2 regions of the Mesorhizobium sp. C264A genome follow, and region 2 is predicted to be linked to the other one. Evidence: predicted binding sites of a transcription regulator. Region 2 holds the regulator's gene; the other holds the start of a gene.
The links. The regulator PhoB, encoded in region 2, activates phosphate uptake and scavenging genes when phosphate is short. The targets are predictions, from matches to a motif close to TGTCATNNANCTGTCAT.
Positions count from the first base shown of each region.

Region 1: the regulator PhoB is predicted to act here: its motif matches at 1,125-1,141, upstream of phnF (phosphonate metabolism transcriptional regulator PhnF).

Region 1 covers NZ_JAMYVY010000002.1:2,198,454-2,201,857, reverse strand. Annotated here, with positions in the region: gene NKL04_RS29815 (zinc-binding alcohol dehydrogenase family protein) at 1-84, shown strand, start outside; gene phnF (phosphonate metabolism transcriptional regulator PhnF) at 356-1,105, opposite strand; gene phnG (phosphonate C-P lyase system protein PhnG) at 1,223-1,684, shown strand; gene phnH (phosphonate C-P lyase system protein PhnH) at 1,684-2,295, shown strand; gene NKL04_RS29795 (carbon-phosphorus lyase complex subunit) at 2,296-3,404, shown strand, end outside.
Region 2 covers NZ_JAMYVY010000002.1:1,909,218-1,912,621, forward strand. Annotated here, with positions in the region: gene pstB (phosphate ABC transporter ATP-binding protein PstB) at 1-677, shown strand, start outside; gene phoU (phosphate signaling complex protein PhoU) at 718-1,422, shown strand; gene phoB (phosphate regulon transcriptional regulator PhoB) at 1,439-2,128, shown strand; gene NKL04_RS28415 (ROK family protein) at 2,159-3,394, opposite strand.

The DNA of each region.
Region 1 (3,404 bases), 290 kb from region 2:
CTGGCCGGAACGCCGCGCGATCTCGCAAGATGGGCGCATGAGAAATCCGGGCTGATCAAGGCGGTGATCGAGGTGGGTTCTTAACATGGCAGGCGGTGAACCCGGCCGGAATTGACCATGCCCTGCGCAGGTCGACCCCCACTCCGTCGAGCTTCGCTCGACACCTCTCCCCCGATCGACGGGGGAGAGGAAAGGCGCGAGCTTGGCAAGGCGGGCTCCCTTCCTCTCCCTCCGGAGGGGGAGAGGTGGCTCGGCGAAGCCGAGACGGAGTGGGGGAAGGCGGTCCTCAAACGTCAAGCCGCTGACAAGTGAGCGCGACCGAGTTGGTCTGATATCGCATGAGTCTCGACGCTCCCTACAGCGCCGACAGCTTCAGCTCCACCCGCTCCGCCGGAAACCGCGTTTCGGCAAACTGGATCGGCTGGCCGTCCGGTGTGACGTTGACGGCGACCGCGACCAGCACGATGGCGCCGGGCTGCAAATCGAGATCGGCAAGGTCGGCGGCATCGGCGTGACGCGCCGACAGAACCGTCGATTGCCGGAGATAATCGTCGATGCCGAAACGCCGGAGCGAGGCGGTTATCGAACCGGTCTCCGCCATCACGGCATCGATGCCGGCGAAGCGCTTTGCTTCGTACCAGCTGGCGGCGCGGGACACCGGCCGTCCATCGGCTTCGCCGCGCGTCTCCAGCCGGATCACCTCGGTGCCCCTGGCAAGGCCGAGGCCGTCGGCGACGCGCTGGCTGGCCGATTCAACTACGGACGTGAGCAGCACGATATGCCGTTCCGAAGTCTGTCCCTGCAGGCCCGTCGAAAACCGCGTGCGCGCGCCGATCGGATAGGACAGCCGCTTGCGCGACAACACGAAAGTGCCGCGTCCCTGCTCGGCCCGCAGCACACCGTCCTGTACCAGGGCCGATATGGCGCTGCGCACCGTGTGGCGGTTGACGCCGTAGCGTTCGGCCAGCGCCATCTCCGGCGGCAGCGCGGCATTCTCGGCAAAATCGCCGGACGCAATCGAATGCAGGATCTGGTCGGCGATCTGCCGCCAGAGCGAGACGCCACTGCGGCGTTCGATGCTGCTCGCGCTCTTTTGAGCCACCATTTCCCCCCGCTCCAGCCCCTGTCATCCACCCGTCATGGACACGGGTTAGATAATAGGTATAATTTGTATAGTTGTCTATATCACTAGACAAATTTTACATGGTCAGGGAGTAACCCAATGCGAGGACAGGAAGCGCGGGAACAGGCCGAGCGCAAAGACGTCATGGCAACGCTGGCGCAGGCTAACGGCGACGACATCGCCCGGCTCTGGAACGAGGCCGGCCTGACCTCCGAGGCCGAGCTTCTGCGTGGCCCGGAAACCGGTCTGGTCACCGTGCGTGGTCGCATCGGCGGCGGCGGCGCACCCTTCAATGTCGGTGAAGCGACGGTCACCCGCGCCACAGTTCGGCTCCCTTCCGGACAGGTCGGCCACAGCTACATGCTTGGCCGCGACAGGAAGAAGGCCAGGCTGGCCGCAATCGCCGACGCGCTCTGGCAGGACCCGGCGCAGCGCAGGACGGTCGAAACCGCGCTGGTGGCGCCGCTGCGTGCCGCCCAAGGCGAAGCGCGCGAAAAGCGCCGCGCCGAGACGGCGGCAACGAAAGTGGATTTCTTCACCATGGTGCGCGGAGAAGACTGATGGACATCGCAGCTCAATCGATCGACGGCGGTTTCGCCGATCCGGTGTTCAACGCCCAGACCGTCTTCCGCGCAATCATGGACGCCATGGCGCGGCCGGGCAGCGTGCAGCCTCTGCCGGCCTTCGCCCGGCCGCCGGCGCCGCTGTCGGCAACCGCCGGCGCCATCGCGCTTTCGCTATGCGACAACGACACCCCGCTCTGGCTCGACCCTGCCTTGCAGGCGTCCGCGGCAGTCAAATCCTGGCTCGGTTTCCACACCGGCGCGCCACTTGCCAACACGCCGGCCGATGCGCATTTCGCCTTGATCGCCAACCCGGCCGAGATGGCTGCTCTCGACGGCTTTTCGCAAGGCACGCAGGACTATCCCGACCGCTCGACGACACTGATCCTGCAGGTCAGCAATCTCGTCTCGGGCGCGCCGCTGTTGCTCGAAGGTCCTGGCATCGAAGTCTCTGCCGCGATCGCGCCGGCACAGATGCCGCGTCATTTCGTCGAACAGTGGAAGCAGAACAGCCAGCGCTTTCCGCGCGGCGTCGACATCCTCCTGGCGGCGCCCGACGGTATCGCCTGCCTGCCGCGCACGACGCGCATCAAGATGATGGAGGCATAAATGTATGTCGCGGTAAAAGGCGGCGAAGTCGCAATCGCCAATGCCCACAGCCTGCTTGCGGACCGCCGTCGCGGCGACCGTTCGGTGCCGGCGCTGCGCCTCGACCAGATCGTGGAACAGCTGGCGCTCGGCGGCGACCGGGTGATGAGCGAAGGATCGCTCTACGACCGGGAACTGGCGGCGCTCGCCATAGTCCAGGCGCGCGGCGACATGATCGAGGCGATCTTCCTGGTGCGCGCCTACCGCACCACACTGCCGCGCTTCGGCTACACCAACGCCATCAACACCGGCGCCATGCTGGTCGAGCGGCGCGTGTCGGCGACCTACAAGGATTTGCCCGGCGGCCAGCTGCTTGGGCCTACCTTCGACTACACCCACCGCCTGCTCGACCCGGAACTCGCCGCCGGCGCCGATGTCGCCGAACCGCTCCAGCGCGAGACGGAAACGCAGGCCATGCCGCGCGTTTCGACGATCCTCGCCCGCGAAGGGCTGATTGAGCCGGATGGCGACATGCCGCAGGACCATGTCCCCGGCGACATCACCCGCGAGCCGCTTGAGTTTCCGATGGCGCGCGACATCCGCCTGCAGGCGCTGTCACGCGGCGATGAAGGGTTTCTGCTGGCGCTCGGCTATTCCACCCAGCGCGGCTATGCCCGCAACCACCCCTTTGTCGGCGAGGTGCGTATCGGCGAGGTCGAGCTGGAACTCGACGTGCCGGAACTGCCCTTCGCCGTGCTGCTCGGCAAGGTCCGCGTCACCGAATGCCAGATGGTCAACCAGTTCAAGGGCTCGGCCAAGGCGCCGCCGCAATTCACCCGCGGCTACGGACTGGTCTTCGGCCAAAGCGAGCGCAAGGCGATGGCCATGGCGCTGTGCGACCGCGCGCTGCGCGCAACGGAACTCGGCGAAGATGTCGTCGCCGCCGCGCAGGACGAGGAGTTCGTCATCTCGCACTCCGACAATGTTCAGGCGACCGGCTTCGTGGAGCATTTGAAGCTGCCGCACTATGTCGACTTCCAGGCCGAGCTCGATTTGGTGCGCCACATGCGCGCCGAATACGAAGCTCGAGAGAACCCTGCAAAGGTGGAAGAGAAGCGGGAGGCGGCCGA
Region 2 (3,404 bases):
GCCAGAACCAGGTGACGGCGCTGATCGGCCCGTCCGGCTGCGGCAAGTCGACCTTCCTGCGCTGCCTCAACCGCATGAACGACACCATCGATTCGGCGCGGGTGACCGGCAAGATCACGCTCGATGAAGACGACATCTACGACAAGAACATCGATGTCGTCGAACTGCGCGCACGCGTCGGCATGGTGTTCCAGAAACCCAATCCGTTCCCGAAGTCGATCTACGAGAACGTCGCCTACGGCCCGCGCATCCATGGGCTGGCCAAGCGCAAGTCCGACATGGACCAGATCGTCGAGCAGAGCCTGAAGAAGGCGGCGATCTGGAACGAGGTCAAGGACCGCCTGCAGGAGCCCGGCACCGGCCTGTCCGGCGGCCAGCAGCAGCGCCTGTGCATCGCGCGCGCCATCGCCGTGTCGCCGGAAGTGATCCTGATGGATGAGCCCTGCTCGGCGCTTGATCCGATCGCCACCGCCCGTGTCGAGGAGCTGATCGACGAACTGCGCCAGAACTACACGATCGTCATCGTCACCCATTCGATGCAGCAGGCGGCGCGCGTGTCGCAGCGCACGGCGATGTTCCATCTCGGCTATCTCGTCGAGGAGGGCGCAACCGACAAGATGTTCACCAACCCCGACGACAAGCGCACCCAAGATTACATTACCGGCCGCTTCGGCTGAACCTTCCGGCGGGTGAATTTCAGGCACGAGGACCAAGATCATGGGTGAACATACCGTCGCCTCCTTCGATGAAGAGCTCGGGCAGATCAGCAAGCTGATCCGCGACATGGGCGATCTGGCAGGCTCGATGGTCAGCGGCTCGACCAGGGCGCTGCTCAATTCGGACAATGCGCTGGCACAGCGTGTCGTTTCCGACGACGCCATCATGGATGCGCGCCAGCGCGAACTGGACGACCGCGCCATCACGCTGATCGCCAAGCGCCAGCCGATGGCCAACGATCTGCGCGCCGTGGTCGGCTCGATCCGCATGGCCGGCGACCTCGAGCGCATCGGCGATCTCGCCAAGAACATCGCCAAACGCGTCGGCACCGTGGGCTTGAGCGTCACGCCGCGCGACCTCTCGCACTCCATCGATGCCATGGCGCAACTGGTGCTGATCCAGGTGCAAGGCGTCGTCGAGGAATATGCCGCCACCGATGCGGCAGCTCTTGCAAAACTCAGGAATGACGACGAGCGCATCGACGTCAAATACACGTCCGTGTTTCGTGAGCTCTTGACCTACATGATGGAAGACCCTCGCAACATCACCGCCTGCACGCATCTCTTGTTCTGCGCCAAGAATCTTGAGCGCATCGGCGATCATGTCACCAACATCGCCGAAAATGCGTATTATGTGCTGACCGGCCAGCAATTGCCCGCCAATCGTCCGAAGCAGGACGAGACGGCGATGGCCACGCCGGCCTGATGAGGGTGAACTGCCTATGATCGCGCCACGCATCATGGTCGTGGAGGACGAGGAGCCACTAGGCGTGCTCCTCCGCTACAACCTCGAATCCGAAGGCTATCAGGTCGAGGTGGTGACACGCGGCGACGAGGCCGAGATCCGCCTGCAGGAAAACGTGCCCGATCTCCTGGTGCTCGACTGGATGGTGCCGGCTGTTTCCGGCATCGAGCTCTGCCGGCGGCTTAGAGTGCGGCCCGAAACCGAGCGGCTGCCGATCATCATGCTGACCGCGCGCGGTGAGGAAAGCGACCGCGTGCGCGGCCTGTCCACCGGTGCCGACGACTATCTGGTCAAGCCATTCTCGACGCCGGAGTTCATGGCGCGCGTGAAAGCGCTGCTGCGCCGCGCCAAGCCGGAAGTGCTGTCGAGCGTGCTCAAGGTCGGCGACATCGTGCTCGATCGAGAATCGCACCGGGTCTACCGCAAGAAGAGCGAGATCAGGCTCGGACCGACCGAGTTCCGGCTGCTCGAATTCATGATGCGCCATCCCGGCCGCGTGTTCTCGCGCAGCCAACTGCTCGACAATGTCTGGGGCGAGACGATCTATATAGACGAGCGAACCGTCGACGTGCATGTCGGGCGGCTGCGCAAGGCCGTCAACAACGGCCGCATGCCGGATGTCATCCGTACCATTCGCGGCGCCGGCTACGCTATTAGGGAAGACTAGGATGCTGCGCGTCGCGCCGTTGCCGGCCATTCAGGCGACATGCTTGCCGGATTTCGCCTGAATGCCCGGCGCGAAAATCTCCTGGTCGACGAAGCCGAGCGCGCGCATGGCGCAGCCTTCGCGGATCAGCGGCAGCTCGTTGGGCTCGGTGTCGAAGGAGATCGATTTCGAGTGCTGGCCGCCGGCGGTCTGGGCGATCGCTTCGCGCAATGCCGGTTCGATCAGGTCGAAGGCGGCGGCGCTGACGCCGACCATGGCGACGGGTGCCGGATCGATCAGAGCAAACAGGCTGCCGAGGCCGAAGCCGAGCGCCTCACCGGCCCTGCGATAGGCTTCGCGCTCCGGGCCATCGGTTTCGCGGGCGCGCGCGGCGAGTGCGCGCATATCAGCGTCGCCGATATCGACCGGCTCGGCATCCTCGCCCATCATTTTGGCGCTGCGCCAGATGGCGTAGTTTCCGGCATAGGCCTCGACGCAGCCGCGCCGCCCGCAGCGGCAGAGCGCGCCGCCCGGACGGTGGATCATGTGGCCGAACTCGCCGCCCGAGGAATGGGTGCCGGTGAACAGTTCGCCTTTCAGCACCAGTCCCATGCCGATGCCGTGCGACAAGAGGATGGCGATAAAGTTGTCGCGGTAGCGCTCGGGCTGGCGCCATTGCAGCGCCACCGCCATCATATTGCAGTCGTTCTCCATGGTGGCCGGAATGCCGAATTCCACTTCCAACATGTCGGCGAAGGCAATGTCGGTCAGTGGCGTGATTGGCGACCACAGCATGGCGCGCGCCTGCGAATCGGTGATGCCCTGGATGCCCATGGCAATGCGGGCGATGCTCTGGACATCGAGGTCGGGATCCTCAAGCCGCCGCCGGACGATTGCTACGCATTCGCCAATCAGCTCGTCGCGCGGCTTGGTCAGCGTGTCCAGCCGGCGCTGTTCCTCGGCGACGACGTGGCCGGCATAGTCGATGACGGTGACGGACAGGAAATTGAGCGACAGCACGACGGTCATCACCGCCGCCGCTTCCGGGTTGAGGCCAAGGCCGACCTGCGGCCGGCCGCGTTTCAGTGCGCCTGTCTCGCCAGGTTTGCCTTCAATCAGGACGCCTTCTTGAATCAGATCAGACGAGATTGCCGATATGGTCGAGTGGCTGAGGCCGGTGGTCGCCGCAATCTCGGTCCGCGACGGCTGGCCGGCCCGGCGCACGGCCGAAATCACCATGGCACGGTTGCGACGGCGCAGATCGTCGTGGCGGATTCCAACCGACATTTGTTTCCTC